2 regions of the Brucella sp. IR073 genome follow, and region 2 is predicted to be linked to the other one. Evidence: riboswitches for the same ligand, from Rfam matches in the RefSeq annotation. Region 2 holds a riboswitch; the other holds the start of a gene.

Region 1 (4,411 bases), on a different contig from region 2:
TGGACGGAGTGGAATGAACCGGTCGTCCAAATGGGCGGCTGGGATCACGCGGCTAACTCTTGGTATGCATCTTTACATGGTGCATAATTTGCCCTATATTTATTTCATCAAAATGATCGGCGCATGGGCAAGTTGGTTCAAATCGGGAACATCATCATTCGAGTGTACGCGAATGATCACCTGCCGCCTCATTTCCACATCCTAACACCCGATGGAGATGCACTGGTGGAAATTGCCACGCTGGAAATCCTACGCGGCAAACTGCCCCGTAAGGTGGAAGATACCGCCCTTGAATGGGCGCGTGAGAATAAGGCGAGGATCGCCGCTGAATGGAGCCGAACAAATCCCCGCTTTCCCGTCGCCTGAGAAAGGAAACGAAGATGGACATGCCGCGCATCGAAAGCGTAAAGCCTGCGCCGAACATGACGCTGGAAATTCAATGGAAAAATGCCCCGGCTTCCACGGTCAATCTCGTCGGTTGGGTTGCCACTGGCGGCGAACTTCTCGCCTCGCTTAAAGCCCCGGATGTATGGAAAACCGCTACCGTTACGGACTATGGCGCAACGGTGGAATGGGCAGGCGAGGATTTGGCGATTGATGCCTATCACCTTTTTCAGATCGCAGAAGATCAGCGCGACTTTACGTCGGAGGATCTATGCCGGTGGCAGGAAGAGTGTGGCCTTTCCAACAACGAAGCAGCCGATTTTCTGGGCGTCAGCCTTCGCACCTGGAAGAACTACCGCGCGGGCGCTCCCATTAGCCATGCTGTCAAGATGCTGCTGCGCGCCAGCCAGCGAGACCCGCTATTGATGCACGCGCATTATCGGCCACGGCAAAATGGAAGGCCGAAACACGCCGCGTGATCCAAGCCACGCTTCGGGAACTGCGCCTTACTGTGGAAGACACTGCTGCTGGAGCGGGTAGCGGGAATCGAACCCGCGCGTTCAGCTTGGGAAGCTGACAGGCTACCATTACATCATACCCGCGACGCAGCGTAGCGCTTTTAAATCGCGCCAGAGGGCGGTGCTTGTCAAGCAGCGAACCGCACTCTTACCGAAAATGTTTCGAGAGCTTCAGCCCCTGCGCCTGGTAATGCGAGCCCAAATCCGCGCCATAGAGCGCTTTCGGGCGCGCCAGCATATGCTCGTAGACCAGCCGGCCGACGATCTGGCCGTGCTCGAGGATGAACGGCACCTCATGGCTGCGCACTTCCAGCACGGCGCGGCTGCCGGTGCCGCCGGCGGCGGTGTGGCCGAAGCCGGGATCGAAGAAGCCCGCATAGTGCACCCGGAACTCGCCGACGAGCGGGTCGAAGGGCGTCATCTCGGCGGCGTAGAGCGGCGGCACATGCACCGCCTCGCGCGAGACAAGGATGTAGAACTCATCCGGATCGAGCACTAGTTCGCCGCTCCCCCGGTCATAGATCGGCTCCCAGAAATCGAGCACGTCATGCGCGGCGCGCTTGTCTACATCGACCACCGCGGTGTGATGCTTGCCGCGATAGCCGACAAGTCCATCCTTGCCGCCGGTCAAATCGATGGAAAGCGCGATGCCGCCCCCGGTGATATTGGGAGTCTCGGACGCGACCAGCGTTTCGGCTGTGTGGAGCGCAAGCAGTTCGGCCTCGTCCAGCTGAGCGCGGCCCCTGCGGAAGCGTATCTGCGACAGGCGCGAGCCCGTGCGTGCGACGATGGGAAATGTGCGCGGGCTGACTTCGAGATAGAGCGGGCCGTTATAGCCGGCGGGAACCTTGTCGAACTCCTGCGCGCCATCGGCGATGACGCGCGTGAAGATGTCGAGGCGGCCGGTCGAGCTTTTGGGGTTGGCGGAAGCGGACAGGCCGGCGGGCAGCGCCAGCGCCTCCAGCAGCGGCACGATATAGACGCATCCGGTCTCGAGCACCGCGCCCGCCGTCAGGTCGATCTCGTGCAGCTTCAAACGGTCCAGCTTGGCCATGACGGGCGTACCGGGCCCCGGCATGAAGGAGGCGCGGACGCGATAGGCCTTGTGCCCCAATCTCAGGTCAAGGCTTGCCGGCTGGACCTGGTCGGCGTCGAGCGGCCTCGGCGCGGCAAGCGCTCCGCTCTCGAACAATGCCGCTATATCGGCGTCCGCCAAAATCCCTGCGTTTCGCTTGGTCATACGCACCTCACTACACTCTTGCCCCGCGCCGTCTGCCTCACCTTCGCAGCACAATTAATTGCTTGAACCTTTAGCGACCTGCCCGATTGACGCAAGGCTTCAACAGGACTAAAGCATCCTTATCCCGTGGTGATTTGGCCGGCCGGCTTGCAGCCACGTTAAAGAATTCGCTAAAGGAGGCCACGGTCCCGCACCGGCCTTTTGCGTTTTCGCAAGGCCGGTTTTTTATTGGCCTCCAGTCCGATACTGCGAGGCCAGATTTGGCAGGTGGACCCGATGACTGACAAGACCAACCGCAATTTCCGCCCCGCGACGCAGCTCATCCATGGCGGCACGCTGCGCTCGGGCTTCGGCGAGACGTCCGAGGCGATTTTCCTGACGCAGGGCTTTGTCTATGACTCGGCGGAGGCGGCGGAAGCGCGCTTCAAGGGCGAAGAACCCGGCTTCATCTATTCCCGCTACGCCAACCCAACCACGGACATGTTCGAAAAGCGCATGTGCGCGCTTGAAGGCGCAGAAGATGCCCGCGCCACGGCATCCGGCATGGCGGCAGTGGCGGCGGCCATTCTCTGTCAGGTCAGGGCGGGCGACCATGTGCTCGCCGCACGCGCGCTGTTCGGCTCCTGCCGCTATGTCATCGAAACCCTGCTGCCGAAATATGGCGTCGATTTCACGCTGATCGACGGCTCCAGGATCGAAAACTGGGAGCGGGCTATCCGCCCCAATACCCGCGCGCTGTTCCTGGAAAGCCCGACAAACCCGACGCTGGAAGTGGTCGATATCGCCAAAGTTGCCGAGATCGCCAATTCGGTAGGCGCCAAGCTGATCGTCGACAATGTCTTCGCCACGCCTCTTTTCCAGAAGCCGCTGGAACTGGGCGCGCATATCGTCGTTTATTCCGCGACCAAGCATATTGACGGCCAGGGCCGGTGTCTTGGCGGCGTGATCCTCTCCGACAAGCAGTGGATCGACGAAAATTTACACGAATATTTCCGCCATACCGGACCGGGCCTCAGCCCCTTCAATTCTTGGCTCCTCTTGAAGGGGCTCGAGACGCTGCCCATCCGCGTGCGCCAGCAGACGGACAGCGCGGGCAAGATCGCCGATTTCCTGACGGGGCAAACCCAGGTCGCCCGCGTCATCTATCCGGGCCGCGCCGATCACCCGCAGGCGGATATCATCGCCCGGCAGATGAGCGGCGGTTCGTCGCTGATCGCCTTCGATTTGAAGGGCGGCAAGAAGGCGGCCTTCGCATTCGAGAATGCGCTCGAAGTGATCCTGCTTTCCAACAATCTCGGCGACGCCAAGAGCCTCATCACCCACCCCGCCACCACCACGCACAAGAACCTCTCGGAAGAGGCGCGGGCGGAGGCGGGGATCACCGATGGCATGTTGCGGCTTTCCGTTGGGCTGGAGGATGTGGACGACCTTCTCGAAGATATCGACGCGGCGTTGCAGGCAGCCGGATAAGCTACCCGGAAGGCGTGTTATTTTAGCGTTGACGAACGCTTACAACTCGGCAATATCTTCCTGGTTGCAAAAGCTCGGGGGAGATTTCAATGTATCGTGCAATCACACGGCAAATCGAAGTCGTCGTGGAACCATTCTACCTGGAGGAGCAGTCGGACCCGGACGAGTACCGTTATGTTTTCGGCTATAAGGTAACGATTGCGAACAATTCGGAGGAAACCGTTCAGTTGCGCTCCCGCCATTGGCGGATCACGGATGAAAACGGCCGCGTCGAGGAAGTCCACGGCGCGGGCGTCGTCGGCGAGCAGCCGGTGCTCGATCCCGGCGATTCCTATCAATATTCGTCGGGTTGCCCCTTATCCACGCCCTCAGGGATGATGGTCGGGCGCTATCAGATGCAGGGCGAAGGCGGCAAGGATTTCGAAATCGAAATTCCGGCCTTCTCGCTGGATCTGCCCGACAAACGGCGGACGTTGAATTGAAGTGAATCGTGGACGGTGAATAGTCGGAAGTATCGTTATTGCTTACCGATAACCATACTTCCATTCACCATTCACTTCTTCTCAAATTCAGCCGGATCGAACTCATATCGCGTCGAGCAGAATTCGCAGGTGACTGCGATTTTGCCGTCTTCGATGCTGTCTTCGACTTCCTCCGCGGTGAAGCCTTCCAGCACGCCGCGGATTTTTTCGCGCGAGCAGGAGCAGTCGTCGATGACGGGGACCGGCTCGAACACGCGCACGCCGCGCTCGTGGAACAGGCGGTAGAGCAAGCGCTCCGCGCCGACCTGCGGGTCCGT
Region 2 (4,411 bases):
GGCTCCAGCCATCCGCTCTCGGTGGCGATCGTCGCGGCGGCGGAGGCGCGCGGATTGGAGCGCATGTCCGTCACGGATAACAAGGCGCATGGCGGCAAGGGCGTGTCGGGCTGGGCTGGCGCGGTGGAGCTGTTTCTCGGCTCGCCGCAGGCGGTGGCTGAGATGGCGGCGCTCCCCAACGATCTCGCCCGCCGCATTGCGGCCTACAATGACGAGGGTAAGACCGTCTCGGTGCTCGTCGCCGATGGCCGTATTGCCGGAGCCATCGCAATGCGGGACGAGCCGCGCGCCGATGCTGCGGCGGCCCTGAAGCGGCTGAAAGAGGCTGATATCCGCACGGTGATGCTGACCGGCGATAACAGGCGCACGGCGGAGGCCATCGGGCGAGAACTCGATATCGAAGCGCGGGCTGAGCTGCTGCCCGAAGACAAGCAGCGGATCGTCGGCGAATTGCGCCGCGAGGGTCTTGTTGTCGCCAAGGTCGGCGACGGCATCAATGACGCGCCCGCGCTCGCCGCTGCTGACATCGGCATCGCCATGGGCGGCGGCACGGATGTGGCGTTGGAGACGGCGGATGCGGCTGTCTTGCACGGGCGGGTGAGCGATGTGGCCGAAATGGTCGATCTCTCCAAGCGCACCATGCGCAATATTCACCAGAATATCACCATTGCGCTGGGCCTGAAGGTGGTGTTCTTCGGCACGACGATCATCGGAATCACCGGGCTCTGGCCGGCGATCCTTGCCGATACCGGCGCGACGGTGCTGGTGACGATGAATGCGCTGCGGCTGCTGCGGAAGTGAGTGGTGAAATAATGAATGGTGAATAGGGGCGCTTCGTCCTCTATTCACCATTCACTATTCACCAATAAGCTGCTGTATCCGCGCCTTGTATTGCTTCGCAAAGGCGAGGTGTTGAGGGTTGACGTCGCGCAGTTCATCGATCAGTTGCGGCTCATTTTCCGCTTCGGCGGCGGCGAGGCTGTCCATCAGTGCGAAATAGCCGACGATGTAATCGCGCGCTTTAACCCCATGCTTCGAGAGCACCGCCATCACATCGGGCCTTTTCTCGACACCTGCGGTGAGCGAATCGAGCGTTATGGGTCCTGTGGGCGCTTCTTCGTCCTGCGCTGCCAGATTGAGCGTCTGCAGTTCCGCCTGCACGGCTTCCATCCGGGTCAGGAAATCATCGGTGAGATGAAAGGCGTTTACCTCCTTCTGCGTCGCCAGCGAGGCCTGCGCTGCGGCAGGCGCAGCCATCAGGGGAGCGAGGACGAAGCTCAGGAGCAGCAGGCGCAGCACGGTCATCGATTGGTTCCGATCTTTGCCAAGTCATATTCGGTGGTCTGGTAGACCTGGTTGATCCAATTGCCGAAGAGAAGATGCGCATGGGAGCGCCAGCGATTGAGCGGGGGATGCAGGGGGTTGTCGCCGGGAAAATACCCGTGCGGCAGTTCAACCGGCACGCCGGCGGCGACATCGCGATCATACTCCTCCTTAAGTGAGGTGGAGTCGTATTCGATATGATTGAACATATAGAGCCGGTTGCCGGTGGGTTCGGTTATCAGGCAGGGGCCGGTCTCGTCCGATTCTATCAGCACATCGAGGCCCGATCCGAGCGGAATGTCTCCGGCGCGCACTTCGGTCCAGCGGGAGACAGGGATGGAGAAATCATCGGAAAACCCGGCGAGATAGGGGGAGGCGGGCGCATTGTTACGGTGCCGGAACACGCCGAAGGCCTTCCTCTCCAGCGTGTATTTCGGCAGGCGATGGAAATGCCAGGCGGCAGCCATCGCGCCCCAGCAGATGAAGAAGGCGGAATGGGTATTGGTTGTCGTCCAGTCGAAAATGCGTGTGAGTTCATCCCAATAAGCGACGTCCTCGAAGGGGAGAAGCTCGATAGGTGCGCCGGTGACGATGAAGCCGTCGAATTTGCGGTCCGCGATCTCCTCCCAGGTCTGGTAGAAGGCGATGAGATGTTCTTCCGGCGTGTTCTTGGCTTTGTGATTGCCGATGCGCACCAGCGTCAACTCCACCTGCAGCGGTGAAGCGCCGATCAGCCGTGCAAACTGCGTTTCCGCACGGATCTTATTCGGCATGAGATTCAAGAGCCCGATCTGCAGGGGGCGGATGTCCTGGCGCAGCGCGGTGCGCTCGTCCATTACGGCAACACCCTCGCGCACCAGCACTTCGCGGGCGGGAAGCTCATTGGGTATCTTGATCGGCATCACATTACTCCAAACAAAAAGACCGGCGGGCATAAGCGCCGGCCGGTCCCCAATGGATTCATGTATCCATCGGCCACTTTAGCAAGTTGTTTAACGTGGCTGCAAGCCGGCCGGCCAAATCACCACAAATTCCGCTAGCGGCATGATTTTACCCGGACGCGTGCGACGTCCCGGAATCATGCTAAGAGCGCTTTTTACGCTCCCTGCCCCTTTGCGTCAATGGAAGCGATGGGCTAAAGCATGATCCGAAAAGTTGCAGGCTTTTCGAATAAGATTATGTGCCGAATAAAAATTGTGGCGCGCTATTTTTCAGGATCGTTCACATGACTTTGCTCGACCGTCCCACTCCGAAAGCCGGTGTCCTCGATATCGCGGCTTATGTTCCCGGCAAGGCAGGCACACCCGGCGCGGCGAAGGTCTATAAGCTCTCGGCCAATGAATCGCCGCTGGGACCGAGCCCTTATGCCATCGAGGCCTACCGGTCGGTCGAGCCCGGCCTCGGCATCTATCCGGACGGGCAATCGAAAGTCCTGAAGACGGCCATCGCCGAAGCGAACGGCCTCAACCCCGCCAACATCCTGTGCGGCAATGGATCGGGTGAGCTTTTGGGCTATCTCGCGGAAGCCTATCTCGCGCCCGGCGACGAAGCCATCATCACCGAGCATGGTTTCCTGCTTTATAAAGTGCAGACGCTCGCGGCGGGCGCAACGCCTGTCACGGTGAAAGAAAAGGACGCGAGAGTGGACGTCGACGCGGTTCTCGCCGCCGTCACGCCCCGGACCAAGGCCGTCTTCATCGCCAATCCCAACAATCCGACCGGCACCTATCTGCCTTTCGAAGAAGTGCGGCGCCTTCATGCCGGACTGCCGAAACATGTGCTGCTGGTGCTCGACGCGGCCTACTGCGAATATGTCCGCCGCAATGATTACGAGGCGGGGGTGGAGCTGGTATCGGCCAGCGAGAATGTCGTGATGATCCGTACCTTCTCAAAGGTCTATGGCTTGCCGGGCCTCCGCATCGGCTGGATGTACGCGCCTGTTCACATCATCGATGCGATCGACCGGCTGCGCGCGCCGTTCAATCTGAACAGCGCCGCCATCGCGGCGGGTGTCGCCGCTATCAAGGATAAGGCGCATATGGAAAAAGCGGTCGCTTATAATGAGCAATGGCTGACCTGGCTCCATGAAGAACTGACCGGGCTGGGCGTCAAGGTCACGCCCTCGGTCGCCAATTTCCTGCTCATCCATTTCCCTGACGAAAATCCCGAGAAATCGGCTGAGAAGGCGGACGCTTATCTGACCGAGCGGGGTTATATTCTGCGCCGGGTCACCTCCTATGGGTTTCCCAATGCGCTGCGTCTCACCGTCGGCCCGGAGGAGGCCAATCGCGGCGTTGTTGCCGCTCTTGCCGAATTTTTGAAGTGAAACCATGCCGGACATTCATTTTGACAAAATAGCGCTTGTCGGCATCGGCCTGATCGGCTCCTCGCTGGCGCGGGTGATCCGGCGCGAGGGGCTGGCGGCTCATATCGCCATTGCGACCCGTAGCGCGGAAACGCTTGGCCGCGCGGAGGAGCTGGGCCTCGGTGACAGCTACACGACAGACAATGCGGAAGCCGGGAAAGACGCCGATCTGGTGATCGTTTCGGTGCCGGTCGGATCGTCCGGGCTGGTGGCGAAGCAGATTGCCGGTAGCCTCAAGGAGGGCGCCATCGTCAGCGATGTCGGCTCCACCAAAGGCTCCGTCATCGCGCAGATGCAGCCGGAACTGCCTGAGAATGTCCACTTCATTCCCGGCCATCCGATTGCCGGCACGGAATATTCGGGGCCGGACGCGGGCTTCGCCGAGCTTTTCACCGGGCGCTGGTGCATCCTGACGCCGCTGCCTAATACCGACGAGAACGCCGTCGCCAGGCTCTCCGCCTTCTGGGAGGCGTGCGGCTCACGGGTGGACCGGATGGACCCGCAGCATCACGACCAGGTGCTCGCCATCGTTTCGCACCTGCCGCACCTCATCGCCTACAATATCGTCGGCACGGCCAGCGATGTCGAAAAGGTGACGAAGTCGGAAGTGATCAAATATTCCGCTTCCGGCTTTCGCGATTTCACCCGCCTTGCCTCGTCCGACCCAACGATGTGGCGCGATATCTGCCTTCATAACAAGGATGCGATCCTTGAGATGCTGGG

The links. Region 2 has a riboswitch for S-adenosylmethionine ahead of ACOWVG_RS05905 (homoserine O-succinyltransferase). Riboswitches for the same ligand answer to the same signal wherever they lie in the genome.
Positions count from the first base shown of each region.
Region 1: it holds a riboswitch for S-adenosylmethionine, as region 2 does, so the genes downstream of both, ACOWVG_RS00495 (O-succinylhomoserine sulfhydrylase) here and ACOWVG_RS05905 (homoserine O-succinyltransferase) in region 2, are expected to answer to the same signal.

Region 1 covers NZ_JBAKHD010000001.1:97,947-102,357, reverse strand. Annotated here, with positions in the region: gene ACOWVG_RS00515 (DUF4160 domain-containing protein) at 124-366, shown strand; gene ACOWVG_RS00510 (hypothetical protein) at 381-863, shown strand; tRNA gene ACOWVG_RS00505 (tRNA-Gly) at 913-986, opposite strand; gene ACOWVG_RS00500 (2'-deoxycytidine 5'-triphosphate deaminase) at 1,051-2,142, opposite strand; SAM riboswitch at 2,259-2,338, shown strand; gene ACOWVG_RS00495 (O-succinylhomoserine sulfhydrylase) at 2,419-3,612, shown strand; gene apaG (Co2+/Mg2+ efflux protein ApaG) at 3,702-4,094, shown strand; gene ACOWVG_RS00485 (Hsp33 family molecular chaperone) at 4,166-4,411, opposite strand, start outside.
Region 2 covers NZ_JBAKHD010000002.1:438,767-443,177, forward strand. Annotated here, with positions in the region: partial or broken gene ACOWVG_RS05895 (heavy metal translocating P-type ATPase) at 1-801, shown strand, start outside; gene ACOWVG_RS05900 (hypothetical protein) at 856-1,305, opposite strand; gene ACOWVG_RS05905 (homoserine O-succinyltransferase) at 1,302-2,225, opposite strand; SAM riboswitch at 2,283-2,361, opposite strand; gene hisC (histidinol-phosphate transaminase) at 2,549-3,649, shown strand; gene ACOWVG_RS05915 (prephenate/arogenate dehydrogenase family protein) at 3,654-4,411, shown strand, end outside.